Thermopolyspora flexuosa: one gene and its partner. The protein of the gene in region 1 interacts with the protein of each later gene in a pairwise test. Links are inferred from orthologs where the notes say so. Each region holds a gene or a part of one and is shown in the gene's direction. Other genes may lie near its edges.

The links.
Region 2: the proteins of ligA (region 1) and leuS interact in binary tests that used the Escherichia coli proteins (3 or more experiments, as listed by UniProt). The link is inferred for Thermopolyspora flexuosa from one-to-one orthologs.

Annotation. Positions count from the first base shown.
Region 1 is NZ_VFPQ01000001.1:712,348-726,913, forward strand. What follows is about bases 6,530-9,525. They hold ligA (NAD-dependent DNA ligase LigA), read left to right. Parts: upstream 6,530-6,936; coding sequence 6,937-9,114; downstream 9,115-9,525. Other genes in these bases: FHX40_RS03165 (putative bifunctional diguanylate cyclase/phosphodiesterase), read left to right, coding at 9,195-9,525. Also shown: FHX40_RS03125 (electron transfer flavoprotein subunit beta/FixA family protein), read left to right, coding at 1-120; FHX40_RS03130 (electron transfer flavoprotein subunit alpha/FixB family protein), read left to right, coding at 133-1,086; FHX40_RS03135 (cysteine desulfurase family protein), read left to right, coding at 1,189-2,346; FHX40_RS03140 (DUF695 domain-containing protein), read right to left, coding at 2,339-3,343; tRNA 2-thiouridine(34) synthase MnmA, read left to right, coding at 3,450-4,523; FHX40_RS03150 (MBL fold metallo-hydrolase), read right to left, coding at 4,620-5,264; FHX40_RS03155 (methionine synthase), read left to right, coding at 5,354-6,385; more of FHX40_RS03165, read left to right, coding at 9,526-11,264; Asp-tRNA(Asn)/Glu-tRNA(Gln) amidotransferase subunit GatC, read left to right, coding at 11,423-11,722; Asp-tRNA(Asn)/Glu-tRNA(Gln) amidotransferase subunit GatA, read left to right, coding at 11,719-13,215; Asp-tRNA(Asn)/Glu-tRNA(Gln) amidotransferase subunit GatB, read left to right, coding at 13,176-14,566. UniProt on the Escherichia coli protein: DNA ligase that catalyzes the formation of phosphodiester linkages between 5'-phosphoryl and 3'-hydroxyl groups in double-stranded DNA using NAD as a coenzyme and as the energy source for the reaction.
Region 2 is NZ_VFPQ01000001.1:1,361,797-1,376,483, forward strand. What follows is about bases 7,732-10,848. They hold leuS (leucine--tRNA ligase), read left to right. Parts: upstream 7,732-8,118; coding sequence 8,119-10,578; downstream 10,579-10,848. Other genes in these bases: lexA (transcriptional repressor LexA), read right to left, coding at 10,746-10,848. Also shown: FHX40_RS06025 (CaiB/BaiF CoA transferase family protein), read right to left, coding at 1-871; FHX40_RS06030 (FAD-binding oxidoreductase), read left to right, coding at 1,282-2,631; FHX40_RS06035 (SAM-dependent methyltransferase), read left to right, coding at 2,645-3,907; FHX40_RS06040 (long-chain-fatty-acid--CoA ligase), read right to left, coding at 4,028-5,590; FHX40_RS24980 (hypothetical protein), read right to left, coding at 6,063-7,625; more of lexA, read right to left, coding at 10,849-11,456; FHX40_RS24985 (hypothetical protein), read left to right, coding at 12,275-12,418; transcriptional regulator NrdR, read left to right, coding at 12,931-13,392; FHX40_RS06070 (vitamin B12-dependent ribonucleotide reductase), read left to right, coding at 13,542-14,687.

The DNA of each region.
Region 1 (14,566 bases):
TGGAGCGAGGTGGCCGAGTTCGCCGTCGCGCCGCCGCGCGCCGCGGGCACGATCGTCACGGACGAGGGCGACGGCGGCGTGAAGGCCGCGGAGTTCCTCGCGTCGAAGAAGTTCATCTGAGAGGGCGGGCTGATGTCGGAAATTCTCGTACTCGTCGAGCATGTCGACGGTGAGGTCAAGAAGGTCACCCTCGAACTGCTCACCCTGGCCCGTTCCCTCGGCTCGCCCTCCGCGGTGTGGGCCGGGCCGGGCTACACGCCCGAGGCGAAGGCGAGGCTCGCCGAGTACGGCGCGGAGAAGATCTACGTCGCCGACGCCGAGGAGATCACCGGCTATGTGGTCGCCCCCAAGGCCGAGCTGCTCGCCAAGCTCGTCGGCGAGGCCGCCCCGGGCGCGGTGCTGATCGCCGCCACCCCCGAGGGCAAGGAGGTCGCCGGCCGCCTCGCGATCAAGACCGACTCCGGTGTGATCACCGACGCGGTCGGCGTCGGCGAGGGCTTCGTCGCCGAGCAGTCGATCTTCGGCGGCGGCGTGAACGTCAAGTCCCGGGTCACCAAGGGCACCCCGATCATCGCGGTGCGGCCGAACTCCACCGCGCCCGAGCCGGCCCCGGCCGCGGGCGCCGAGGTGCAGGTGACCGTCGAGCTGTCCGACGCCGCCCGCGGCGCGAAGATCGTCGAGCGGGTCAAGCAGGAGAAGGGCGCCCGGCCCGAGCTCACCGAGGCCGCGATCGTGGTCGCCGGTGGCCGCGGCGTCGGCTCCGCGGAGAACTTCGCGCTCATCGAGCGGCTCGCCGACTCCCTCGGCGCGGCCGTCGGCGCCTCCCGGGCCGCCACCGACGCCCAGTGGTACCCGCACCAGTTCCAGATCGGCCAGACCGGCAAGACCGTCTCGCCGCAGCTCTACATCGCCGTGGGCATCTCCGGCGCGATCCAGCACCGGGCCGGCATGCAGACCGCCAAGACGATCATGGCGATCAACAAGGACCCGGAGGCCCCGATCTTCGAGCTCGCCGACTTCGGCGTGGTGGGCGACCTGTTCAAGGTCGTGCCGCAGCTCGTCGACGAGATCGAGAAGCGCAAGTAGCCCGCCCGCCGTACGGGCGTGCCGCGTGAGCCGTACGCCGCCCGGGGGCGGGCCACCCGCTCCCGGGCCGGTCCGGCGGCCCCGGTTACCCTGAAAGGTGCCATGGCTTATCTGGATCACGCGGCCACCACGCCCATGCTCCCCGAGGCGATCGAGGCGATGACCGCGCACCTCGGCACGGTCGGCAACGCCTCGTCGCTGCACGCCTCGGGCCGGCGGATGCGGCGCGTCGTGGAGGAGGCCCGGGAGAGCATCGCGAGCGCGCTCGGCGCCCGGCCCAGCGAGGTGGTGTTCACCTCGGGCGGCACCGAGGCGGACAACCTCGCGATCAAGGGCCTCTACTGGGCCCGCGCCGCCTCCGGGGCACGGCGCGTCCTGGTCAGCTCGGTCGAGCACCACGCCGTGCTCGACCCGGCACGCTGGCTCGGCGAGCGGCAGGGCGCGGTGGTCGAGGAGCTCGCGGTCGACGAGCACGGCCGGGTGCACCCGGAGACGCTGCGCGAGGTGATCGAGCGCAACCCGGACGACGTCGCCCTGGTCAGCGTGATGTGGGCGAACAACGAGGTCGGCACCGTGCAGCCGGTGGCCGAGCTCGCCGCGATCGCCCACGAGTACGGCATCCCGTTCCACACCGACGCGGTCCAGGCGGTGGGCCAGCTTCCGGTGTCGTTCGCCGACAGCGGCGTGGACGCGCTCACCCTCACCGGGCACAAGATCGGCGGCCCGTTCGGGGTGGGCGCGCTGCTGCTCGCCCGCGGCGTCGACCCGGCCCCGGTGCTGCACGGCGGCGGGCAGGAGCGCGAGGTGCGCTCGGGCACCCTCGACGCCCCCGCGATCGCCGGCTTCGCCGCGGCCGTGGAGCACGCCGTGGCGCGCCGCGAGGAGCTCGCCGCCCGGCTCACCGAGCTGCGCGACGACCTCATCGCCCGGGTACGGCAGGCCGTACCGGACGTGATCCTCAACGGCGACCCGGTGCACCGGCTGCCCGGCAACGCGCACTTCTCCTTCCCCGGCTGCGAGGGCGACGCGCTGCTCATGCTGCTCGACGCCAAGGGCGTGGAGTGCTCCACCGGCTCGGCCTGCACCGCCGGGGTCGCGCAGCCGTCCCACGTGCTGCTCGCCATGGGCGCCGACGCGCTGCGCGCCCGCGGCTCGCTGCGGTTCTCCCTCGGCCACACCTCGACCAAGGCCGACGTGGACCGGCTCGCCGAGGTGATCGGCCCGGTGGTGGAGCGCGCCCGGCGGGCCGGGATCAGTTGAGGAAGTGGGAGATCGACAGCCAGCCCGGGTCGGACTCCACCTCGACCTTGGCGCGGCCCTGCCGCCACCCCTTGACCAGCTCGCGGATCCGGTCCGCCACGCCCGCGTCCGGGTCGGCGTAGATGTGGATCTCCCGCACCCGGTCGGCGTTGATCTGCACCGCGGGCAGCGCCTGGTCGTCCGGCAGCGCCGCGGCGAGCTCGAGCTCGAAGACGTCGAGCGCCTCCGCCGACGCGCCGGTCGGCAGCCCGTCCGCGTCCGCCTCCCGGTACGGCAGCGCCACCGTGATGTGCTGGTCGAACAGCGGGAAGTCCACCGGCCGCAGCGGGAACCGCGCGGTCGCGGTCACCTTGCCCCCGGCCGGGGTGCGGCCCTCCAGCGCCACCCAGCGCGGCTCGTCGTGCTCCTGGGCGAGCCCGGCGACCACCGCGGGCAGGTGCACAACGGGCACCGGGTCGAGCGGCTCGAACGAGGCCGCGGTGATGTCGCCGATCCACCGGGCCACCTCGTCCTCGCCGAGGATCCAGTCGAGCGCGAGCAGCGCGCTCTCGGTACGCGTCTCGTCGTCGAGGTCCGGATAGATCGGGTGGTAGACCACCAGGTCGAGGCGCGGCTTGCCGGGCGGGATGCGCATGCCGAGCACGATCTGGTCGAACGCGAACTCGCGCCCACCCACCTGGATTCTCAGCTCCATCGCGTTCGGGTGCGGCTGCCGCGACGGGTGGAACTCCCACCGCTCGTCGGCCGGGGGCGCGGCGCGCACCCACCGGTGGGCGAGCGGCCGCAGGTCCGGCGCGCCCGCCGAGGTCACCACGAGCGCCTGGCCGGCCGCCTTCCCCGGCTCGATCTCCCAGGCCAGCCGCTCGTCGATCGCCGCCACGGCCGGGGCGAGCGCCTCGGCGAGCCCGGTCTCGTCCCCCGCATCGAGCATCGCGTCGAGCCGTGGCCGGTTCTCCGCCCACCACGACCAGAACGCCGCGATCCGTTCGTCTCGCATGGGCACCGATCCTCGCAGGTGCCCGCGCCGCCCGCCAATCAGGGGCCGCCGACCGGGTACGGCGAGCCGCCCGGCGACCCCGCGGGCACAGGTAGTCTCGACGAATATGGGGCTTCGTGTACTGGCCGCCATGTCCGGCGGCGTCGACTCGGCGGTGGCCGCCGCGCGCATCGCCGAGGCGGGCCATGACGTCACCGGCGTGCACCTGGCGCTGTCCGCCAACCCGCGCTCGTACCGCACCGGCGCCCGCGGCTGCTGCACGCTCGAGGACGTGCGCGACGCGCGCCGCGCCGCCGACGTGATCGGCATCCCGTTCTACGTGTGGGACATGGCCGAACGCTTCCACCACGACGTGGTGGAGGACTTCGTCAGCGAGTACGCGGCCGGCCGTACCCCCAACCCCTGCCTGCGCTGCAACGAGAAGATCAAGTTCGAGGCGGTGCTCGACCGCGCGCTCGCGCTCGGCTTCGACGCGGTCGCCACCGGCCACCACGCCCGGCTGGAGAACGGCGTGCTGCGCCGCAGCGTCGATCCGGGCAAGGACCAGTCGTACGTGCTCGGCGTGCTCACCCGCGAGCAGCTCGCCCACGCGATGTTCCCGCTCGGCGACTCCACCAAGGAGCAGGTGCGCGCCGAGGCCGCCAGGCGCGGCCTCACCGTGGCCGACAAGCCGGACAGCCACGACATCTGCTTCATCGCCGACGGCGACACCCGGGCCTTCCTCGCCGAGCGGCTCGGCACCCGGCCCGGCCCGATCGTGGACGCGCTCACCGGCGAGGTGCTCGGCGAGCACGACGGCGCGTACGGCTTCACCGTCGGCCAGCGCAAGGGCCTGCGCCTCGGCCGCCCGGCACCCGACGGCCGGCCCCGCTACGTGCTGTCGATCGAGCCCGCCACGAACACGGTCACCGTCGGCCCGCGCTCCGCGCTCGAGGTCACCTCGATCATCGCCGAGCGCCCGATCTGGAACGGCCCCATCGACGAGCCGCGCGGCCCGCTCACCTGCTCGGTGCAGCTGCGCGCGCACGGCGAGGTGTACGGCTGCCGCGCCCGGGTCACCGACGGGCTGCTGCGCATCGACCTCGACCGCCCGGCCACCGGGGTTGCCCCCGGCCAGGCGGCCGTGCTCTACGACGGCGACGTCGTGCTCGGCTCGGGCACGATCCGGTCCGCCTCCTGACGCTTCCCGACGCTTCGCCGCCCGCCCGGGCGCCGGGGCGCCACCGCCGCCCGCCAGGCGGGCCCCGGCCGGGCCTCGGACGGGCTTCGGGCGGGCTCAGCCGCCGAGCGTCACGCTCTCGCCGGGCGCGAGGCGCCGGATCTCGGCCTTGTGCCGGTCGGCCTCCATGCCCAGCCAGTTGTCGATCAGCTTCAGGCCCACCTCGTTGAGCAGGCCGTCGTGGGTGGAGTAGGCGCGGCCGGGCCGTACCGTGCGCAGGTACTCGACCCACTCGCGGAGCTTGACCCACGGCGCGTTCGTCGGCAGCAGCAGGGTGGGCACCTCGAAGTCCGGCACGGTGAGCGCGTCGCCGGGATAGAAGATCTCGTCCGCGACGAGGAAGCCGACGTTCTGCACCACCGGCTGGTCCGGGTGGTTGACCGCGTGCCACTCGCCCGCGACCGCGATGTCGAAGCCGTTGCTGCGGAACCGGTCGCCGTCGCGCACCGCCCGGGTGAGCACCGCGATGTCGCCGAGCCTGGAGATCACCGCCTCGGGGCCGTAGATCTCCAGCGCGACGTTCTTGGCCGCGGCCTCCCGCAGCGCCTGCTCGTCGAGGTGGTCGAAGTGCTCGTGGGTGATGAGCACGGTGTCCGCGCCGTCGAGCACTCCCGCGCCGGAGAACTTCCCGGGGTCGATCACGAGCGTGTGGCCGTCCTTCTCCAGCCGCACGCACGCATGGCCGTACTTGGTGAGCTTCATGGCACCCATGCTTACCGCATCGCACCGGCCCCCACGGCCGCCGGTCCGCGCGGTCCGGACCTGTTCGCGGCGCTCTCTAAGCTGGCACCGTGAGCGACAACGGCGATCGTTTCCCGTGGAGTACGGCGAGCGCGACCGGCGTGGGCTCCCACCCGGGTGAGGACCACCTCGAGGCGCTGCGCGTCGTCTTCGGCGAGCTGCCCGACCTGCCCTACCTGCCGGAGCTGCCCGAGCGCGGGGTGGGCGCCGACATGGTCGGGCGTACGGCCTCGCTGCTCGTGGACATGCCGGTGGAGGTCCAGCCGTCCGGCTGGCGGATCACCCAGGCCCCCGGCCGGGACCTGGGCCGCGCGTACGACCACCTGTCCCGGGACCTCGACGGCCTGGAGGAGATCGCCCACAACTACACCGGGCCGCTCAAGGTCCAGGTCTGCGGCCCCTGGACGCTCGCCGCGACCATCGAGCTGCGGTACGGCGACAAGATGCTCAAGGACCCGGGCGCGGTACGCGACCTGGCCGAGTCCCTCGCCGAGGGCGTCACCGCCCACCTCGCCCAGGTACGGCGGCGCGTGCCCGGCGCCACCACGATCGTGCTCCAGCTCGACGAGCCCGGCCTGCCCGGCGTGCTCGCCGGCACCGTGCCCACCGCCTCCGGCTTCGGCCGCCTCCCCGCCGTCGAGGCCCCCATCGTCACCGAGCGTCTGCGCACCGTGCTGCGCGGTGTGGCCGCGGACGGCGTCTACCCGATCGTGCACTGCTGCGCGCCCAACGTCCCGATCACCCTGATCCGCGACGCGGGCGCCAGGGGCGTCTCCCTCGACGCCGCCCTGCTGCGCCGCCAGGACGAGGACCCCATCGGCGAGGCGATCGAGGCCGGCACCGCCTTCTTCCTCGGCGTCGTCCCCGGCACCGACGCCCGCCTCCCCGACATCGGTGTCGTCGCCAAGCCCGCCCTCGAACTGTGGCGCCGCCTCGGCTTCCCCCCGTCCACCCTCGCCGACCAGGTCGTCCTCACCCCCACCTGCGGCCTCGCCGGCGCCTCCCCGCGCTACGCCAAGGCCGCCCTCGCCAAGTGCCGCGAGGCCGCCAAGGTCCTCCGCGACGACCCGGGCGAGGACTGACCCACGCGCCGACCCCCGGCCCTCGCCGCGGGGTCGCGTCATCTGCGGAGCAGGAGCCTGAGCCAGTGGTGATCCATTGGGTTCATCACGCCGGCGACGGTGCTCGCGGATGGCCCGGTGCGTGCTCCACCGGTTACTTCGGCGGACGATACTTTCGCCGATGAAAGTATCGTCGGCGAAAGTATCGCCGATCGAAGTATCCGCACCCGGGGTCACAAGCCGTTCCGCGGTCCGGGACGACGCGTTCCGATCCCGGCGTCCGCCCGCACGCCGTCCTCGCACCTGCGGGATCGCATACGCGGCCGCATCCCGATCTTGTGAATGTCCTTGGTGGAGCCGCGGGTCGAACCCCTCCTCCGCGAGTGCGCGTAGCGTATGGCGTCGGCCGCCGTGGGATATCGGCGCTGCGCACGTACCCGAGGGGATCGTGGAGGCGTGGCGTCAGCGCGGTCTCCGGTGAATTGTCGGTCGCGGCGATAACGTTGTCTGTGCGGTTGGTCGACGGGTGCTCGCCTGACGGGGGCGACCGTTTCACGAGGGGAGACGGGCTGATGAGCGTCGAGCAGGACGGGGTGCCGGCGGCGGCTCGGGAGCGGCACGCGGAGCTCTCCGAGCTGATCAACGAGGCGAACTGGCGGTACTACGTGCTCGACGCGCCCACCGTGAGCGACGCCGAGTACGACGCGTGGATGCGCGAGATCAAGGAGCTGGAGGAGGCGCATCCGGAGCTGCGCACCCCCGACTCGCCGACCCAGCGGGTGGGCGCGCCGATCTCCACCACGTTCGCCAAGGTGCGGCACGTCCAGCGCATGGAGAGCCTCGACAACGCGTTCAGTGACGAGGAGCTGGCCGCCTGGGAGGCGCGCACCCGCCGCATGCTCGAACGCGAGCCCGGCCCGTACCTGTGTGAGCTGAAGATCGACGGCCTGGCGATCTCGCTGCTGTACGAGAAGGGCAGGCTGGTGCGCGCGGCCACCCGCGGCGACGGGGTCGTCGGGGAGGACGTCACCCACAACGTGCGCACCATCGCCGAGGTGCCGTACCGGCTGTCCGGCGACGACGTGCCCGACCTGCTCGAGGTGCGCGGCGAGGTGTACCTGACGGTGGCCGCGTTCGAGGAGCTCAACCGGAGGCTGCTCGACGAGGGGAAGCAGCCGTTCGCGAACCCGCGCAACTCGGCGGCCGGGTCGCTGCGGCAGAAGGACCCGCGGATCACCGCGCAGCGCGACCTGCACGTGATCTGCCACGGCATCGGCCGGTGGGACGGGAGCGAGGTGCCGAAGGCCCAGTCGGAGACCTATGAACGGTTCAAGGCGATGGGCCTGCCGGTGAGCGACCTGTACCGGGTGGTCGACACCCTCGACGAGGTGCGCGAGTTCATCGCGTACTACCAGCGGCACCGCCACGACACGCCGTACGAGATCGACGGCGTCGTGGTGAAGGTGGACGACTTCGGCAAGCAGCGGCAGCTCGGCTCCACCGCCCGGGCGCCCCGGTGGGCGATCGCGTACAAGTACCCGCCGGTGGAGGTCACCACCAAGCTGCTCGGCATCGAGGTGAGCGTGGGCCGCACCGGGCGCGTAACCCCGTACGGGGTGATGAAACCGGTGAAGGTGGCCGGGTCCACGGTCGAGCGGGCGACCCTGCACAACGCCGACGAGGTGCGGCGCAAGGGCGTGCTCATCGGCGACACCGTGGTGCTGCGCAAGGCCGGCGACGTGATCCCGGAGATCGTCAAGCCGGTGGAGGAGCTGCGGGACGGCTCCGAGCGGGAGTTCGTCATGCCCACCCACTGCCCGGAGTGCGGCACCGAGCTGCGCCGGGAGCGCGAGGGCGACGTGGACATCCGCTGCCCGAACTCCCGGTCCTGCCCGGCCCAGCTCCGCGAGCGCATCTTCTTCGCCGCCGGGCGGGGCGCGTTCGAAATCAGCTCGCTCGGGTACGTGGCGGCGACCGCGCTCACCCAGCCGCTGCCGCCGCAGGAGCCGCCGGTGCGCACCGAGGCGGACCTGTTCGACCTCACCCTGGAGCGGCTGCTGCCGATCCGCACGCTCGTCCGCGACCAGGACACCGGCCTGCCGAAGATCGACCCGAAGACCGGCGAACCGAAGGTGGTGCGGTTCTTCGCCAACCAGAACGGCGAGCCGAAGAAGACCACGCTCACCCTGCTGGAGCAGCTGGAGCAGGCGAAGCGCGCGCAGCTGTGGCGGGTGATCGTCGCCCTGTCCATCCGGCACGTCGGCCCGGTCGCGGCGCAGGCGCTCGCCGCCGAGTTCCGCTCGCTCGACCGGATCTTCGCGGCGAGCGAGGAGGAGCTCGCCGCGGTCGAGGGCGTCGGTCCGACGATCGCCGCGTCGATCCGCGAGTGGTACGCGGTGGACTGGCACCGGGAGATCGTCGAGCGCTGGCGCCGGGCGGGCGTGCGCATGGAGGAGGAGGCGCCCGCCGCGGGGGAGGAGCTGCCCAAGACGCTCGAGGGCCTCACCCTCGTGGTCACCGGCACCCTGCAGAACTTCAGCCGCGACAGCGCGAACGAGGCGATCCAGGCCCGCGGCGGCAAGGCGACCGGCTCGGTGTCGAAGAAGACCTCGTACCTCGTCGCCGGGGAGAACGCGGGCTCCAAGCTGGACAAGGCGATCAAGCTCGGCGTGCCCGTGCTCGACGAGGCCCAGTTCCTCATCCTGCTGGAGAAGGGGCCGGAGGGGATCTCGACTACGGAACAGCCGTGACGCAACGTGCCCATTTGGTTTCGCGAGGTGGCCCCGAGGTCGTACCCTCCCAACATGACCTCTTGGGGGTTTGCCGGATAATGACCGACCCATCCGATACCCGGGACACGAGCCCACGGCCGGGATCGCCGCTGTGGACCTACTTCGCGGGCGTCATCATCGTCGGGCTCACCGCGCTCGTCGTCGCCCAGGCCCGGCTCGGCCCGGAGCAGCTCGTCGAGGCGCTGCGCCTGCCGCTGCTGTGGCTGCTCGCCGCGCTGGTGGTGCTGGGCGAGCTGCGGCCCGTGGTGACCTCGTCGTCCACCCTGGTGGGCGGCACGCCCGCCTCGGTGATGTTCAGCTTCGCCGTGCTGCTCCACTACGGCCTGTCGCTCGCGGTGCTCACCCAGGCCGCGGCGATCGTGGTGTGCGGCCTGGTGAACCGCCGGGCCTGGCATCGGGTGGCGTTCAACGTCGCGCACGTCACGCTCGCCTGCACCGCCGGGGCGGTGGTGCTCGGCGCCTTCGGCGTGCTGCCGCACCCGGCCGAGCCGTGGGTGCCCGCCGACGGGGACGACGTGCTCGCGATCGCGCTCGCCGCGCTCGCCTACTTCTCCGTGCGCGCGCTGCTCGTCTGCGCCGCGGTGGCGCTGCACGAGCGCCGCTCGGTGCTGCGCGTGCTGCGGCTGTCGGCCGGCCCGCAGGGCCTGGTGTACGCCACGATGCTCGGCCTCGCCCCGGTGGTGGTCGTGGTGATGGCGTACACGCCGATGCTCGTGCCGCTGTTTACGGCGCCGCTCGCCGCGATGTACTTCACCGCCACGCTCTCGGCCCGCCGCGACCACCAGGCGATGCACGACGAGCTCACCGGCCTGCCCAACCGCAAGCATCTGATCATCGCGATCGAGGAGGCGCTCGCCGAGGTGCGCGACGACCAGCGGCTCGGCCTGCTCCTGCTCGACCTCGACGGGTTCAAGGAGGTGAACGACACCCTCGGCCACCCGGTCGGCGACCGGCTGCTGCAGATCATCGGCCACCGGCTGACCCACAGCGTACGGCCCGGCGACGTGGTGGCCCGGCTCGGCGGCGACGAGTTCGCCGTGCTGCTGCCGTCGATCCGCGACGCCCAGGCGGCCAAGGAGGTGGCGGCCCGGCTGCGCGCCGCGCTCACCGAGCCGGTCCGCCTCGAGGGCATGACGTTCGACCTCGACGCCTCGGTGGGCATCGCGCTCCACCCCGACCACGCCCCCGACTTCCAGCTGCTGCTCCAGCGCGCGGACGTCGCCATGTACCTGGCGAAGGAGGCGCGCTCGGGCGTGGAGTTCTACGTGCCGGACAAGGACCGCAACTCGCCGGAACGGCTCAGCCTCCAGGGCGACCTGCGCCGCGCCATCGACCGGGGCGAGCTGGAGCTGCACTACCAGCCCAAGGTGACGCTCGCCGACCGCTCGGTGGACGGCGTGGAGGCGCTGCTGCGCTGGTGGCACCCGGTGCGCGGCCCGGTGTCCCCGAGCGAGTTCATCCCGCTCGCCGAGCAGTCGTACCTGATGCGGGAGCTCACCCAGTACGTCATCGGCATGGCGATGGAGCAGGCCGCGCAGTGGTGGCACCAGGGCATGCAGGTGCCGGTCTCGGTGAACGTGTCCGCCCGGGACCTGCTCGACAACGGCCTCGCCGAGCAGATCGAGGCCGCGCTCGCCCGCCTGCGCCTGCCCGCCCGCGCGCTCCGGCTCGAGGTGACCGAGCGGGTGCTCATGACCGACCAGGCGTACGCGGCCGACACGATCCGCGAGCTCGCCGCGCTCGGCGTGCAGCTCGCCCTCGACGACTTCGGCACCGGCTACTCGTCGCTGGTGCGGCTGCAGCGGCTGCCGGTCTCCGAGGTGAAGATCGACGCGTCGTTCGTGCGGCGGCTCACCGAGTCGCCCGACGACGAGCGCATCGTGCGCTCCACGATCGAGCTGGTCCGCTCGCTCGGGCTGCGCTCGGTCGCCGAGGGCGTGGAGTCCGCGGAGATCGCCGACCGGCTGCGCGACCTCAACTGCGACGTCGGCCAGGGCTGGTGGCTCGGCGAGCCGATGGCCCCCGCCGACGCGACCGCGTGGCTGCGCGAGCGGCTGCGCACCGACCCGCCGATCACCGCGGTGGAGGCGCCGGCCGGGGCGGTGTGACCGCGCGGCCCCGGCGTTTCCGGGCATGTCGCACGCCTCCGCGCGGCCGTGCCGTACGCCCTTGTGAGGCGTGCGTTAAACGTTCGGCGAGCTGGGACGGTCGCCCTAGGATGAAGTGACTGTCCCATCAGCATCGACGAAACGGGTTTGAACGCCTCATGTCCGCCATAACCCGCGACGAGGTCGCTCACCTCGCACGGTTGTCCCGGCTGGCGCTGACCGACGAGGAGCTGGACCACTTCGCCGGCCAGCTCGACCAGATCATCGCCGCGGTCGCCCGCGTCGCCGAGGTCGCCACCGACGACATCCCGCCGTCCTCGCACGCGCTGCCGCTCACCAACGTCTTCCGGCCCGACGAGGTACGGCCCGGCCTGACGCCGCAGCAGGCGCTGGACCAGGCGCCCGCCGTCGAGGACGACCGCTTCCGCGTCCCGCGCATCCTGGGGGAGGAGGCATGAGCGAGCTGATCAGGAAGACCGCCGCCGAACTCGGCCGGCTGGTCGCGTCCGGCGAGGTCTCCGCCGTGGAGGTGACCCAGGCGCACCTCGACCGCATCGCCGAGGTCGAGCCGAAGATCGACGCCTTCCTGCACGTCGCGGCCGACGCCGCGCTCGAGCAGGCCCGCGCGGTCGACGAGCGCCGCGCGAAGGGCGAGAGGCTCGGCCCGCTCGCCGGCGTGCCGATCGCGCACAAGGACATCTTCACCACGGTCGACATGCCCACCACCGCCGCCTCGAAGATCCTCGAGGGCTGGCGCCCGCCGTACGACGCCACCGTCACCCGGCGGCTGCGCGAGGCCGGCCTGGTGATCGTGGGCAAGACCAACCTCGACGAGTTCGCCATGGGCTCCTCCACGGAGAACTCGGCCTACAAGCCCACCCGCAACCCGTGGGACCTCACCCGGGTGCCCGGCGGCTCCTCGGGTGGTTCGGCGGCCGCGGTCGCCGCGTACGCCGTGCCGCTCGCCACCGGCACCGACACCGGCGGCTCGATCCGCCAGCCCGCGGCGGTCACCGGCATCGTCGGCACCAAGCCCACCTACGGCGGCTCCTCCCGGTACGGCCTGATCGCGTTCGCCTCCTCGCTCGACACCCCGGGCCCGTTCGCCCGCAACGTGCTCGACGCCGCGCTGCTGCACGAGGCGTTCTCCGGGCACGACCCGCTCGACTCCACCTCGATCAACGCCCCGGTGCCGCCGGTGGTGGAGGCGGCCCGCCAGGCCGACGTGTCCGGCCTGCGGATCGGCGTGATCAAGGAGTTCGTCGAGGGCGAGGGCTACCAGCGCGGCGTGCTGCGCCGGTTCACCGAGGCCGTCGAGCTGCTGGAGAAGCTCGGCGCGAAGACGATCGAGGTCTCCTGCCCGTCGTTCGCCTACGCGCTGCCCGCGTACTACCTGATCGCGCCGTCGGAGTGCTCGTCGAACCTCGCCCGGTTCGACGCGATGCGGTACGGCCTGCGGGTCGGCGACGACGGCACGCGCAGCGCCGAGGAGGTGATGGCGCTCACCCGCGCCGCCGGGTTCGGCCCGGAGGTGAAGCGCCGCATCATGCTCGGCACGTACGCGCTCTCGTCCGGCTACTACGACGCCTACTACGGCTCGGCGCAGAAGGTGCGCACGCTCATCGCCCGCGACTTCGAGGCCGCGTTCCAGCAGGTCGACGTGCTCGTCTCGCCGACCACGCCGACCACCGCGTTCAAGCTCGGCGAGCGCGTCGACGACCCGATGGCGATGTACCTCGCCGACCTGTGCACGATCCCGTCGAACCTCGCGGGCAACGCCGCCATCTCCGTCCCGTGCGGCCTCGCCGAGGAGGACAACCTGCCCGTCGGCCTGCAGATCATCGCCCCGGTGCTGGGCGACGACCGCTGCTACCGGGTCGGCGCCGCCGTTGAGAAGGCCCTGGAGGAACGCTGGGGCGGCCCGCTGCTGAAGGAGGCCCCGTCGCTGTGAGCACCCCGACCGAGACCCTGACGCCGTTCGACGAGGCGATGGAGCGCTACGAGCCCGTGCTCGGGCTCGAGACGCACGTCGAGCTCGGCACCGCCTCCAAGATGTTCTGCGGCTGCCCGACCACGTTCGGGGCGCCGCCGAACACCCAGGTATGCCCGGTCTGCCTCGGCCTGCCCGGATCGCTGCCCGTGGCGAACGCGAAGGCGATCGAGTCCACGATCCGCATCGGCCTCGCGCTCAACTGCTCGATCGCCGAGTGGTGCCGGTTCGCCCGGAAGAACTACTTCTATCCGGACATGCCGAAGAACTTCCAGATCAGCCAGTATGACGAGCCGCTCTGCTACGACGGCTACATCGATGTCGAGGTGGACGGGGAGACCGTGCGCATCGGCATCGAGCGGGTGCATCTGGAGGAGGACACCGGCAAGTCCACCCACGTGGGCGGCGCCACCGGCCGCATCCACGGCGCGGACTACTCGATCGTCGACTACAACCGGGCGGGCATCCCGCTCGTGGAGATCGTCACCAAGCCGATCACCGGCACCGGCAAGCTCGCCCCGCAGGTGGCCCGCGCGTACGTCGCCGAGCTGCGCGAGCTGATGCGCGCCCTCGGCGTGTCCGACGTGCGCATGGAGCAGGGCTCGCTGCGCTGCGACGTGAACGTCTCGCTCATGCCGCGCGGCGGCACCGAGTGGGGCACCCGTACCGAGACGAAGAACCTCAACTCGCTGCGCTCGGTGGAGCGCGCGGTGCGCCACGAGATCGAGCGGCAGGCCGCGATCCTCGACGAGGGCGGCCGGATCGTCCAGGAGACCCGGCACTTCCACGAGGACACCGGCACCACCACCTCGGGCCGCTCGAAGGAGGAGGCGCAGGACTACCGTTACTTCCCCGAGCCGGACCTGGTGCCGATCGCGCCGGACCGCGAGTGGGTGGAGAGGCTGCGCGCCGAGCTGCCCGAGCTGCCCTCGGTACGGCGGCGCCGGCTGCAGGCCGAGTGGGGCGTGTCCGACCTCGACATGGCCGCGATGCGCAACGCCGAGGCGATCGACCTCGTCGAGGCGACGGTGAAGGCCGGGGCCCCGCCCGCGGACGCGCGCAAGTGGTGGATGGGCGAGCTCGCCCGCCGGGCGAACGAGGCCGGCAAGGCGCTCGCCGAGCTGCCGATCACGCCCGAGCAGGTGGCCCGGGTGTGCGAGCTCGTCGCCTCCGGCCAGCTCAACGACAAGCTCGCCCGCCAGGTGCTCGAGGGCGTGCTCGCCGGTGAGGGCTCGCCGGACGAGGTGGTCGAGCGCCGCGGCCTGCGCATCGTGAGCGACGAGGGCGAGCTCGCCGCGCTCGTCGACCAGGT
Region 2 (14,687 bases), 650 kb from region 1 along the record:
GCGACCGGAACGCCTCCGCCAGCCGGGCGCGGATGGCCGGCCAGTTCGCCCGGTCGTTGCGGTCCGGCAGGTCCTCCAGCCCCAGCCGCGCCACGAGCTCGTCCCAGAACCTCGGCTCCAGCGCGCCCACGGCGACGTAGCCGCCGTCCGCGGTCTCGTAGGTGTCGTACTGCGGCGCTCCCGTGTCGAGCAGGTTCGTGCCCCGCTCGCCCCAGCCGGCGAGCGGCCCGCCGTCCGGCCCCGGCCGGAGCAGCGGGGAGAACAACGCGAACAGCAGCGCCGCGCCGTCCACCATCGCCGCGTCGATCACCCGCCCGCGGCCGGTGCGCTCCCGCTCGAACAGCGCGAGCACGATGCCGTACGCGAGCATCAGGCCGCCGCCCGCGAAGTCACCGAGGATGTTGATCGGCGGGGTGGGCTTCTCCCCGGCCCGGCCGAGCATCGACAGCACCCCGGAGATCGCGATGTAGTCGATGTCGTGCCCGGCCCGCCCGGCGAGCGGCCCGTCCTGGCCCCACCCGGTCAGCCGCCCGTAGACGAGCCGCGGGTTGACCGCGTGCAGGTCGTCGGGCCCGATGCCGAGCCGCTCGGCGACCCCGGGCCGGAACACCTCGATCACCACGTCGGCCTGCGCGGCGAGCCGCTTGAACGCCTCGACCCCGCGCGGCGACTTCAGGTCGAGCCCGATGGTGCGCTTGCCCCGGTCGAGGGCGGTGCCGTGCGGCCGGTCGCCGAGCGCCCGCACCGTCTCCACCCGGTCGACGCGCAGCACCTGCGCACCGTGGTCGGCGAGCATCATCCCGGCGAACGGCCCCGGCGCGAGCCCGGCCAGCTCCAGCACGCGCACCCCGGCCAGCGGCCCATTCCCCATCGTCCGGCACCTCCCGGTACGGCGGCGGCAAAGCGGTCAATATGGTCCCGATCCGCCTAGTAGAACAAGATTCGGCCGGCGTTCGCAACCGCCGTGTCCAGGCGCGACGGGAGCCCGTGCGGCCGTGCCGTACCTCCGGCCGCCAATGGCCTAGACCGGTTGTTGACCTGGGCTTCGGTGTGTCGTCACGGAGTTTTCCGGCCGCGCCGCTTAGAATTTCTTGTCGGCCTCTACCGGTTTCGGGGACCCGCTGAGTTTTCGCACGTTTAACGTGTCTAGTCTGGTCCGGGGTTATTGAAGGAGATACCGTCACGTAGAGGCGAACTCCGCTAACAAATCGTGGGGGTGATGGCATGCCCGGACGCGGGACCGGTTCCTCAGTGGTGAGGACCCGCCCCTCCGAGCCCCGCATGGCGGCGCACCAGAGGGCCGTCGAGCAGATCAAGGCGTCGTACGCCGAGCTGCCCGAGGGCGCGCCGCCGCGGCTCGCCAAGGGCACGACCAACCTGTTCCGGTTCCGCCCCCCGGCCCGTCAGGCGAAGCTCTCCGCCAAGGACCTGGACCAGGTGATCTCGGTCGATCCGGAGACCCGGACCGCCGAGGTCCAGGGCATGACCACCTACGAGACCCTGGTGGACGCCACGCTGCCGTACGGGCTCATGCCGTACGTGGTGCCGCAGCTCAAGACGATCACCCTCGGCGGCGCCGTCACCGGCCTCGGCATCGAGTCCACCAGCTTCCGCAACGGCCTGCCGCACGAGTCGGTCGAGGAGATGGAGATCCTCACCGGGGACGGCCGCGTGGTCGTCGCCCGGCCCGACGGCGAGCACGCGGACCTGTTCCGCGCGTTCCCCAACTCCTACGGCACGCTCGGCTACGCGCTGCGGCTGCGGATCAAGCTCGCCCCGGTGAAGCCCTACGTACGGCTGACGCACCTCCGCTTCACCGACGCGCACAAGTGCATGCTGGCGATGCAGGAGATCTGCGAGGCCGGCGACCTCGACGGCGAGACCGTGGACTTCGTCGACGGCGTCTTCTTCGCCCCGGACGAGCTGTACATCACCGTGGGCCGGTTCGCCGACCGGGCGCCGTACACCTCGGACTACACCGGCATGCGCATCTACTACCAGTCGATCCGCCGGCGCGGCCGGGACTGGCTCACGGTGCGCGACTACCTGTGGCGGTGGGACACCGACTGGTTCTGGTGCTCGCGCGCGTTCGGCGTGCAGCAGCCGCTGGTGCGCTCGCTCGTGCCGCGCCGCTGGCTGCGCTCGGACGTCTACCGGAAGCTGGTCGGCCTCGACAAGCGCTTCCAGATCACCGCGCGGGTGGACCGCTGGCTCGACCGCCCGGTGCAGGAGTCGGTGATCCAGGACGTGGAGATCCCGGTCGAGCGCGGCGCCGACTTCCTCGCCTTCTTCCACGAGAAGGTCGGCATGACGCCGGTGTGGATGTGCCCGCTCAAGGCACAGGAGCACTGGCCGCTCTACCCGATGGAGCCGAACCGGCTGTACGTCAACTTCGGCTTCTGGGGCATGGTCCCGCTGCCCCGCGGGCAATACGACGGGTACTACAACCGCCTGATCGAGAAGGCCGTGCACGATCTCGAGGGCCACAAGTCGCTGTACTCCACGTCGTTCTACCCCCGCGAGGAGTTCTGGCGCCTCTACAACGGGGACGCCTACTGGCCGGTCAAGCGGGCCTACGACCCCGACGGCAGGCTTCTCGACCTCTACGACAAGTGCGTCCGGGGGCGTTAGGAGGTTTCACCGGATGACCACACTCGCGCGGATCTTCGAGAGGATCGTGGGCGACGACGTCGGGGTCGCGTTCTCGGCCTACGACGGCAGCAAGGCGGGTCCGGACGACGCCGACATCAGGATCGAGGTGAAGTCCCCCATCGCGGTGGCCTACCTCGCCCAGGCGCCGGGCGAGCTGGGCCTCGCCCGGGCGTACGTGTCCGGCCACATCGACGTGCACGGCGACCTGTACACGCTGCTGTCGCGCATGTGGTCGCTCACCCTCAACGACCTGCCGCTGCGCGAGAAGCTCGACGCCATCCGGTCGCTCGGGGTCAAGCCGCTGCTCATGCGGGTGCCCCCGCCGCCGCAGGAGGTACGGCGCAGCGCCCTGGCCCGCCTCGGCAGCCGGCACGCCAAGCAGCGGGACGCCAAGGCGATCAGCCACCACTACGACGTCTCCAACCGGTTCTACGAGTGGGTGCTCGGCCCCTCCATGACCTACACCTGCGCGGTGTTCCCCAAGGAGGACTCCACCCTGGAGGAGGCCCAGTACACCAAGCACGACCTGGTGGCCAGGAAGCTCGGCCTCCGGCCCGGGATGCGGCTGCTCGACGTCGGCTGCGGCTGGGGCGGCATGGTGATGCACGCGGCCGAGAAGTACGGCGTCAAGGCGCTCGGCGTGACGCTGTCCCGGCAGCAGGCCGAGTGGGCGCAGAAGGCGATCGCCGAGCGCGGGCTCGGTGACCTCGCCGAGGTCCGGCACATGGACTACCGCGACGTGACCGAGACCGGCTTCGACGCGATCAGCTCCATCGGCCTCACCGAGCACATCGGCAAGGACAACCTGCCGTTCTACTTCCGCTTCCTCAACTCCAAGCTCAAGCCGGGCGGGCGGCTGCTCAACCACTGCATCACCCGGCCCACCGGCAAGGAGAAGACGATCAACACCGGCGGGTTCATCAACCGCTACATCTTCCCGGACGGGGAGCTGGAGTCGGTCGGCTACCTGATCCGGCAGATGGAGGACAACGGCTTCGAGATCCGGCACGAGGAGAACCTGCGCGAGCACTACGCCAAGACGCTGCGGTTCTGGTGCGCCAACCTCGAGGAGCACTGGGACGAGGCGGTGCAGGAGGTCGGCCGGGCGATCGCCCGGATCTGGCGCCTCTACATGGCCGGGTGCATCGTCGGCTTCGAGCGCAACAAGGTCCAGCTCCACCAGGTGCTCGCGGTGAAGCTGGAGTCCGACGGCACCTCGCACGTGCCGCTGCGGCCCGCCGTCGACTGGCCCTGACCGAGCCTCGGACACGGGTACGGCCCGCCTCGGCGACGCGGAAGGCGGGCCGTACCGGGACGGACGCGGATCCGGCCGCGGGCCGGTCCCAGCTCGGGGTCGGGACCGGGCCGTCGGCCGTCAGCCGCGCAGCTCGCGCTTGAGGATCTTGCCGGTGGCGGTCATCGGCAGCGAGTCACGGAACTCGACGATGCGCGGGTACTTGTAAGCGGCCATGTGCTCCTTGGCCCAGGCGATCAGCTCCTCCTCGGTGATCTTCGCGCCCGGGTTGAGGATCACGTACGCCTTGATCTCCTCGCCGTGCTCCTCGTGGGGCACGCCGACGACGGCCGCGAGCGAGACCGCCTCGTGGCCCATGAGGACCTCCTCGACCTCCCGCGGGTAGACGTTGAACCCGCCGCGGATGATCATGTCCTTCGCCCGGTCCACGATCGCGTAGTAGCCGTCGGCGTCCCGGGTGGCGATGTCCCCGGTGCGGAACCAGCCGTCCCGCATCACCTCGGCGGTCGCCTCGGGCCGCTTGTAGTAGCCCTTCATCACGTTGTGCCCGCGGATCGCGATCTCGCCCGGGCCCTCGCCCTCGACCGTGTTCCAGTCGGGGTCGACGAGCTTCATCTCCACGCCCCAGATCGGGGTGCCGATCGTGCCGGGCTTCGCCGGGCGGCCCGGCTGGTTGAAGCTCGCCACCGGCGAGGTCTCCGACAGGCCGTACCCCTCGAGGATCTGCACGCCGAAGTGCTGCTCGAAGTCCTTGAGCAGCTCCACCGGGAGCGACGCGCCGCCGGAGACGCAGGTCTGCAGCGAGTCCGGGACCTCGGCGCCCTCGTTCTTCGCCGCCGACACCAGGCCCCAGTACATCGTGGGCACGCCGGCGAAGAACGTCACCTTCTCCTTGCGCATGAGCTCGAGCGCGGGCTTCGCCTCGAAGCGCGGCATGAGCACGATCGTGCCGCGGCGCAGGAAGCCGGTGTTCATCACCACGGACTGGCCGAACGAGTGGAACAGCGGCAGCACGCCGAGGTAGACGTCCACCTCGGCCGCCTTCTCGAACATCGTGTTCGAGACCATGGCGTTCATGAGCATGTTCATGTGGGTGAGCTCGGCGCCCTTGGGGCGGCCGGTGGTGCCGCTGGTGTAGAGGATCACCGCGGTGTCGTCCGGCTCGGTCTGAACCGTTTCGAACTCCCCGGACACGCCGTCGAGCGCGCCCCAGATCGTGTCGGCGCCCTCGATCGACGAGGTGGTGGCGAGCGCGGTCGCGGGCAGCACGATGAAGTTCTTCGGGTCCACGTCGGAGCGGGACCGGGCGTGCTCGTCCCACGCCTCCTTGCCGCGCTGCCCGAGCGGGAGCTCCGGGGTGCCCTCGAAGCAGAAGAACACCTTGGAGTCGGAGTCGTCGAGGTGGTACGCGATCTCACGCGTCTGCAGCAGCACGTTGAGCGGCACCACCGTGGCGCCGGCCTTGAGGATGCCGTAGTAGACGAACGGGAAGTAGGGCAGGTTCGGGCAGGCGATCGCGACCTTGTCCCCTCTGCCGATGCCGCGGGAGGCGAGCAGGTTCGCCACCTGGTTCGCCACCGTATTGATCATCGAGTAGGGGAGCCGCATGTCGCCGAAGACGATCGCGGTCCTGTCGGGGGTGACCCGGGCGCTGTCCTCCAGGACGATCGAAAGGTTCAGCATCGAACTCTCCTTGGTTCGCCACGTACGGCTGGCGCCATATTCGCATTCCGACATACCTACCGGTACGTAGCGGTTGATTACAGATTGGTACAGGAGCGATATAGAACCGCGGACCTGCGCCGGGCTGCTCCCTACCCGGGCGCTGATCAGCGCAATCTCCGGTGGCCGGATCGCGCCGTGGCGGACGGGCGCGCGAGGGCTCGCGGCGCGGCTGCGCACGCCGGTTCGGGATCGGGACGAGACGTTGACGCTCCGCCGCGCGTTCGTGATCGTGCGTGACGCGCCCGGTCGGCGCGCGTCCGAGCGTGGCGGGGCGCGATGTGGCGAACCAGGGGAGAGGGCCGCCCGGTACGGCGGGCGGCGGGCGTGGCGGACGGCCGGGATCGTCGGGTACGGCGAAACGGCGGGCCGTGCCGTACCCGGTCGCGTCGTGGCCCGCCGCGGCGGCGGGCGGGCCGCGGCGGGCCGGAGGTCAGGAGCCGGTGATGCGCACCGAGCTGAACACCGTGTTGATGTCGGGGCGCAGCTCGCGCCGGGTGTCCGGCACGGACATGTAGACGATCGACGGCAGCTTCCGGCCGGTGTCGATCGCCGCCACCACCATCGTGGTCTTACTCTCGCCGGCGGTGACCTGGTACGCCATGAGCTGGCCGTTCCGGCCGCCGATCGTCAGCTTCTGCTGGACGGTCTTCACGACCGTGTTGCCCTTGGGGAAGAACTTCAGCCGGGCGTGGTAGGCGACCGCGCTCACCACCGGGGTGAGCTTGTCCGGCGAGGTGTACCTCGAGGCGAGCTGCTCCGGCAGCGGGCCGGTCATCAGCTGGGCGTACTGCGGCTTGCCGGTCGGGTCCTTGCCCGCCGCGACGTACTGGCGCGTGGTGTAGCCGTAGGCGGTGCGGATCCTCTCGCCGCGCGGGTCCTCCCGCCACAGGCCGCCGAGCCGCGGCACGCTGATCCCCGCCGTCGGGTCGGTGATCGTGCCGTTCACCGGGGAGGCCTGCCCGGTGTACCTGGGCAGCCGGGTACGGGTCGGGGCCGGCTTGGTGGACGCCGTGGCGTTCGCCGACGGCGTGCTCTGGGCGGCCGCCGCCTCCTCGTCGCCGCCGGACAGCGGACCGCCGACGAACGCCCAGACGATCACGCCGACGAGCGCGACGGCCACCGTGCCCGCGAACGCGTACAGCCAGAAGGGACGGCCCTCCTTGGCGAGCTCCTCCTCGTCGCCGATCGCCTGGTAGTTCTCGCCGAAGACGGTGTTCCACAGCTCCTGCTGGCGCTCCGGCGGCGGCGTCTTCGGGCCGCTGATCTGACCGGCGGTGACGAACGGCCGGTAGGGGTCGTCGTCCGGCGCGTTGCCCTGCGGACCACCCTGCGGTCCGCCGGGACCCTGCTGGGGACGGCCCTGCGCGGGCCCCTGGGGGTGGCCCTGCGGCTGGGGACCCTGGGGTCCGCCCTGCGGCCCGCCCGGTGCCTGGCCCTGCGGACCACCCTGCGGCCGGCCCTGGGGTCCGCCGTGGCCCTGCTGCTCCGGCGGGCGGCCGTGCGGCTGTCCATGCGGGCCACCGGGGCCTTGCCCCTGGGGCGGACGGCCCTGCGGCGGCGGTCCCTGGTGGGGCTGCGGCCCGCCCTGCGGCCGCGGGCCGGGCGGCTGCGGGCCGTGCTGCTGATGCGGACCGGGCTGCGGCCGACCCTGCTGGTGCGGGCCACCGTGCTGCTGCGGGGGACCCTGCGGCGGGCGGCCGGGCGGCGGCTGCTGCGGCCGGGGTCCGGGACGGCCTTCGGGATGCGGCCCACGGCCGCGCTCGGCCTCGCCCTGCCGCGTCCCGGCGTCACCGGCCACCGGGGCGGAGAACGGCTGCGGCGCGGGGCCGGAGGAGTGCGGCGCCGAGGGGTGGCCGCCGCCGTACGGGCCCTGAGGCTGCGGGCCGGGACGCGGGCCGCCCGGCGCGCCGGGGGCACGGTGCCCGGACTCCTGCCCCGAAGGCGTCTGCGGCCAGGACGGCGTCGGAGGCCGGTCGCTGTGCTCCGTAGCCATGGCTGGCGTTCCTCCCGCGGTCATGCCCGGTCTTGAAGGCGTCGGCATGATCTCATGCGCGCCCGGGTGTTCCGCAGGCGAACCGAAGAACGCGTCCCTGAACCGCTGTCCAGAGGGTTCCGTCGGAGGGTCCTGCATCGGCAGGTCCCATTCCGCTGAATTGTGCTCCGGTCCCGGCTGGACTGAGTTGGCCACGCGACGAGGGTAGTCTAATGGGACATAGGAGGTCACAACGGATCTATCACCATCGGGTATCGCCTTCCCGGCCGTTTCATTGCGTGATCTCCGGCGGCGACGGCGGGCGAAGGCGATGAATGCCCCTTGCAACCTGCGCTAGTCTTGCAGTATGCGTTCCGCGACCCTTAGCAGGCCGCATCGACCAAGGTGATGGAGTGACCGGTCGATGCGGCTGCCCCTCGTGTGATCCGGGGGGTTTCTTTGTGGGCTGGATCGGTCGGTCGCCGGCACGGACGTGAAAAAAGGGAACGACCTCATGAGCGAGCAGTACGACCCGAAGGCGCTGCAGGAGAAGTGGCAGCCACGCTGGGAGGAGCTGGACCCATTCCGCGCCGAGGAGAGCGCGGACGACCCGCGCCCCCGCAAGTACCTGCTCGACATGTTCCCCTACCCATCGGGTGACCTTCACATGGGTCACGGCGAGGCGTTCGCCATCGCCGACGTGCTGGCCCGGTACTGGTTCCACAAGGGCTACAACGTGCTGCACCCGATCGGGTGGGACTCCTTCGGGCTGCCGGCCGAGAACGCCGCGATCAAACGGAACGCGCACCCGGCCGAGTGGACGTACTCGAACATCGACACGCAGGCCGCCTCGTTCCGCCGCTACGGCATCTCCTTCGACTGGTCCCGGCGCCTGCACACCAGCGACCCCGAGTACTACCGCTGGAACCAGTGGCTGTTCCTGCGCTTCTACGAGCGCGGCCTCGCCTACCGCAAGGACGGCCTGGTCAACTGGTGCCCGCAGGACCAGACCGTGCTCGCCAACGAGCAGGTGGTGAACGGCCGCTGCGAGCGCTGCGGCACCGAGGTGGTCCGCCGCAAGCTCACCCAGTGGTACTTCAAGATCACTGAGTACGCGCAGCGGCTGCTCGACGACATGGCCCAGCTCGAGGGCGGCTGGCCGGAGCGCGTGCTCACCATGCAGCGCAACTGGATCGGCCGGTCCACCGGCGCGGACGTGCAGTTCCGCATCGAGGGCCGGGAGGAGCCGGTCACCGTCTTCACCACGCGCCCGGACACCCTGTACGGCGCGACGTTCTTCGTGATCGCCGCGGACTCGCCGCTCGCCGAGGAGGTGTGCGCCCCGGACCGGCGGGCCGACCTGGAGGCGTACCGGGCCGAGGTGGCGAAGCTCTCCGACATCGAGCGGCTGTCCACCGAGAAGGAGAAGACCGGCGTCTTCCTCGGCACGTACGCGATCAACCCGGTGAACGGCGAGCGCCTCCCGGTGTGGGCGGCCGACTACGTGCTCGCCGACTACGGCCACGGCGCGATCATGGCGGTGCCCGCGCACGACCAGCGCGACCTCGACTTCGCCCGCAAGTTCGGGCTGCCGGTGCGGGTCGTGGTCGACACCGGCGAGCCCGACCCGGCCGAGACCGGCGTCGCCACCCCGGGCGAGGGCACGCTGGTCAACTCCGGCCCGCTCAACGGCCTGAGCAAGAGCGAGGCGATCGCCAAGATCATCGAGATCCTCGAGGAGCAGGGCACCGGCAAGGCCGCGGTCAACTTCCGGCTGCGCGACTGGCTCGTCTCCCGCCAGCGGTTCTGGGGCACGCCGATCCCGATCATCCACTGCCCGGACTGCGGCGAGGTCCCGGTGCCGGACGACCAGCTCCCGGTCACCCTGCCCGACCTGCGCGGCGAGGCGCTCGCGCCGAAGGGCATCTCCCCGCTCGCCGGCGCCACCGACTGGGTGAACGTCGACTGTCCCAAGTGCGGCAACCCCGCCAAGCGGGACACCGACACGATGGACACCTTCGTCGACTCCTCCTGGTACTTCCTGCGGTACATCTCGCCGCACCACGAGGAGGGACCGTTCGACGTCGAGCGGGTGCGCAAGTGGCTGCCGGTCGACCAGTACGTCGGCGGCGTCGAGCACGCCGTGCTGCACCTGCTGTACTCCCGGTTCTTCACCAAGGTCCTGTACGACATGGGCCTGGTCGACTTCACCGAGCCGTTCACCCGGCTGCTCAACCAGGGCCAGGTGATCAACCAGGGCAAGGCGATGTCGAAGTCGCTCGGCAACGGCGTCGACCTCGGTGAGCAGATCGACAAGTACGGCGTCGACGCGGTGCGGCTCACCATGGTCTTCGCCGGCCCGCCGGAGGACGACATCGACTGGGCCGACGTCTCGCCGGGCGCGTCGCAGAAGTACCTCGCCCGCGCGCTGCGGGTGATGACCGAGGCCGGTGCCGCGAGCGAGCCCGGCATCTCGTTCGAGAACGGCGACCTGGAGCTGCGCCGGATCACCCACCGGACGATCGACGAGGTCACCCGGCTCGTCGAGTCCTACCGGTTCAACGTCGCCGTGGCGCGGATGATGGAGCTCACCTCCGCGATCCGCAAGGCGATCGACAGCGGGCCGGGCGCGGCCGACCCGGCGGTGCGCGAGGCCGCCGAGGCGCTGGCGATCATGCTCTCCCTGGTCGCGCCGTACGTCGCCGAGGAGGGCTGGGAGCGGCTGGGCCACGGGCCGACGATCACCCGCGTGCCCTGGCCGGAGGCCGACCCGGCGCTGCTCGTGGTCGAGTCGGTCACCTGCGTCGTGCAGGTCGCGGGCAAGGTGCGCGACCGCCTGGAGGTCTCCCCGGACATCTCCGAGTCCGAGCTGCAGGCCCTGGCGCTCGCCTCCCAGAAGGTGCAGGCCTACCTGTCCGGTGAGCCGCGCAAGGTGATCGTCCGCGCGCCCAAGCTGGTGAACATCGTTCCCTGACGGACCTGACGAACGTACGGCCCGCGAGCGCGTCCGTCGCGGGCCGTACGGCGTTTTTCACGGGGGCGGCGGGGGACCCGCCGCCCGCACGCGTGTGGCCCGGCACGGTCACCTGGCCGTCCGGGCGGCGATGATCCGGCCGGGGCCTGGCCGGCCGGTCGTCGGGCTCAGAGCTTGCGCAGCACGGCCACCACGCGGCCGAGCAGGGTCGCCTCGTCGCCGGGGATCGGGTCGTAGGCGGGGTTCTGCGGCACGAGCCAGACGTGGCCGTCCTTGCGCTTGAACGTCTTGACCGTCGCCTCGCCGTCGATCATGGCCGCGACGATGTCGCCGTTCTCCGCGACGGGCTGCTGGCGCACCACCACCCAGTCGCCGTCCATGATCGCCGCGTCGATCATGGAGTCACCGGTGACCTGGAGCAGGAAGAGCGTGCCCTCGCCGACGAGCTGCTTGGGCAGCGCGAAGACGTCCTCGACCCGCTCCTCGGCGAGGATCGGGCCACCGGCGGCGATGCGGCCGACGAGCGGCACGTAGGCGGCGGCCGGGCGGTTCACGCCCTGCTGCTCCTCGGAACCCGCGTCCGGATCGACCCACAGCGCCGGCTCACCCGGCAGGCGGACCTCCAGCGCCCGCGGGCGGTGCGGGTCCCGGCGCAGGTACCCCTTGCGCTGCAGCGCGGTGAGCTGGTGCGACACGCTGGAGGTGCTGGTGAGCTGGACCGCCTCGCCGATCTCCCGCATCGACGGCGGGTAACCGCGCCGCTGCACCGACTCCCGGATCACCTCGAGAATTCTGCGCTGCCGGGGCGTGAGCCCGAGGGCGTCGCGCCGGCGTACCGCCAAATCGACGGGGGTGCCCGCCTCTTCCTTTTCGCTCATGAATCCTCCTCGCGGCGCGGCCCGTCGAACCCGGTCACGAGCCGGTCTTCCGATCCGTGTTCTTCCTGTCGCACATCGCGACCGTACCTCTATTCAAGATCATCATCAAACAATTGTTCGATAGTGTCTCGAAATCGACGGTCGCGTGGTGTACAACATCGTACGGGAGTTCGATCGATATGGTGTTCGATTCGCGATCTTACTGATCCGTTTTTTCGCGATTCTCGAGGGAGGCGGCGATGCGGATCGACGTGCCGACGTCCGCGGACGGGTCCTCCGGCGGAGCCTCGGGCGGGGGCTCCGAGCCGCCCGGCGATCCGGCCGCTCGCGGCGGCCTCCCGCGCGGCGAGCACCTCGCCCCGGTCATCCCGATCTCCGCCGCCAGGCGACGCAGAGCCGCCCGCGGGGCCTCGCCGACCGGCGGAGCCCGGACCCTCGGCCCGCGCGCCTCCTGGGCCGCGGGCGTGCCCGTCACGGCGGCACGTGAGCACGGGCCGGCCCCGGCCCGTGGCGCGGCACCCCGTGCGGCACGGACCGTCGCGGCGTCGCCCGCGCGGCGCCCCGATCCGCGCGCCCGGGTACGGCGCGGCGTGCGCCCCGAGGCCGCCGGTGAGGCGGCGGCCGTGGGCGCGACGCCCGGAAGGCGTCACCGGGCCACGGGCGGGCGGATGCCCGGCGGGCCGGTGCGGAGGACCGCGCCGCGCCGTCCGGTACGGCTCGCGGCGGGCGGCCGGGCGATGCGGCCGCGAGGGCGCGGCCCGCGGCGCGGCGAGCGGCCGCGTACGCCTCCGATGCGGCTCACCCGGCGAGGCAGGGTCGTGCTGGTCACCACGGTGCTGGCGCTGCTCCTCGGCGCATTGTGGCTGGGTACCCGGGTCGCGGCGATCGCCGTCCCGGCCTGTGGCGGGGTCGCCGCCGTGGCGGACCCGCACGCGCCACGGCTCGCCGTACCGGGCCGGTGAACCGCGCGGCGGGCCGGCAACGGCGACACGGCTCCGGCGCGGCGGCGACACCGGAAGCGGACGTGCGCCCGACGCCCGCGCCCGTGAGCGTCCGACACTCTACACCGGTTCTCCTCGCCGTCCGGTGATCGGCCGCCGGGACCCGTGCCGACCGGCGGGTACGGGCCGTTCCGGCCGCGCCTCCGAAGGGCGGTGCGGCATGCCCCGGTCCGTCCCGTAAGGTGCCCGAGGCATCGCGGGCACGTCTTCTCACCGCCATCCCTGCGGCATCGTGCGACACGCCGGGAACCCCTGCCACACCGGCCGTTGAGCAGTCTCTTCGCGGTCGGACGCTCTCGCCGACTTGCGCTAGCGGTTGGGCACTCCTAGGGTTGAGCCACAAGATGTAGTAGTTACACCGCTGTACTTCACAACAACTTGTGGTTTCTTTGGTGCTCTGTGGTATTTCCGCAGGGCGTGCGTGAGCCTACCCGTGGAGTCGGGCGGTCCTTGGAGTAAGGGGGAACGGCGCGATGCACTGCCCATTCTGCCGTCACCCGGACACCAGGGTCATCGACAGCCGTTCCACCGAGGACGGCGCGGCGATCCGCCGGCGGCGGAGCTGCCCCTCCTGCGGGCGCAGGTTCACCACCCAGGAGACCGTGCTGCTCATGGTGAGCAAGCGCAGCGGGGTGACCGAGCCGTTCTCCCGGGACAAGGTGATCGCCGGCGTACGGCGGGCCTGCCAGGGGCGGCCGGTGAGCGAGGACTCGCTCGCCCGGCTCGGTCAACAGGTGGAGGAGGCGATCCGCGCGACCGGCGTCGCCGAGATCCCTTCGCACGAGGTGGGGCTCGCGATCCTGGGCCCGCTGCGCGAGCTGGACGAGGTGGCGTACCTCAGATTCGCGTCGGTCTACCGCGGCTTCGAGACGCTCGAGGACTTCGAGGCCGAGATCAAGCAACTGCGTGCGGCTCGCGACGGCCAGCAGGCGTGAGCTCGCGCGAACCGGCAAGGCGAGGGAAGTGAACGCGCCGGGGCCCGCCCCGTCGCGCGCACGACGATGTCAGGTGGTTCGGTGCCGGGGCGCACCCGGACCGGCAAGTCCGATATCGGGCTCCGGATGAGCCCGGAAGGGGGAGTGTCATGACCGAGACCGCAGAGGCCACCGGCGGCGCGGCGCCGCGCGGAGGCAAGCGGGGGCGCAAGGGCGGTCTGAAGATGACGCGTATTTTCACCACCCCGGGTGTCCACCCCTACGACGAGGTGGAGTGGGAGCGCCGGGACGTCGTCATGACCAATTGGCGCGACGGATCGGTCAGCTTCGAGCAGCGGGGTGTGGAGTTCCCCTCCTTCTGGTCGGTCAACGCCACCAACATCGTGACGTCGAAGTACTTCCGCGGCGCGGTCGGCACCCCGCAGCGGGAGTGGAGCCTCAAGCAGCTCGTCGACCGCGTGGTCGGCGTGTACGTGAAGACCGGGCGGGAGCACGGCTACTTCGCCACGGACGAGGACGCCGAGATCTTCGAGCACGAGCTGAAGTACGCCCTGATCCACCAGATCTTCTCGTTCAACTCGCCGGTCTGGTTCAACGTCGGCACCAAGTCCCCGCAGCAGGTGTCCGCCTGCTTCATCCTCTCGGTGGACGACACCATGGAGTCGATCCTCGAGTGGTACAAGGAGGAGGGGATCATCTTCAAGGGCGGCTCCGGCGCCGGCGTGAACCTCTCCCGCATCCGGTCCAGCAAGGAGCTGCTGTCGAGCGGCGGTACGGCGAGCGGCCCGGTGTCGTTCATGCGCGGCGCGGACGCCTCGGCCGGCACGATCAAGTCGGGCGGCGCCACCCGGCGCGCGGCGAAGATGGTCGTGCTCGACGTCGACCACCCGGACATCGAGGAGTTCATCGAGTGCAAGGCGCGCGAGGAGCGTAAGATCCGCGTGCTGCGCGACGCCGGGTTCGACATGGACCTCGGCGGCAAGGACATCGTGTCCGTCCAGTACCAGAACGCGAACAACTCGGTGCGGGTCTCCGACGAGTTCATGCGCGCGGTGGAGAGCGGCGGCAAGTTCGGCCTGCGCGCCCGGCTCACCGGCGAGGTGATCGAGGAGGTCGACGCCCGGGAGCTGTTCCGCAAGATGGCCCAGGCCGCCTGGGAGTGCGCCGACCCGGGCATCCAGTACGACGACACGATCAACGACTGGCACACCGCGCCGGAGACCGGCCGGATCACCGCGAGCAACCCGTGCAGCGAGTACCTGCACCTGGACAACTCGTCCTGCAACCTCGCGTCG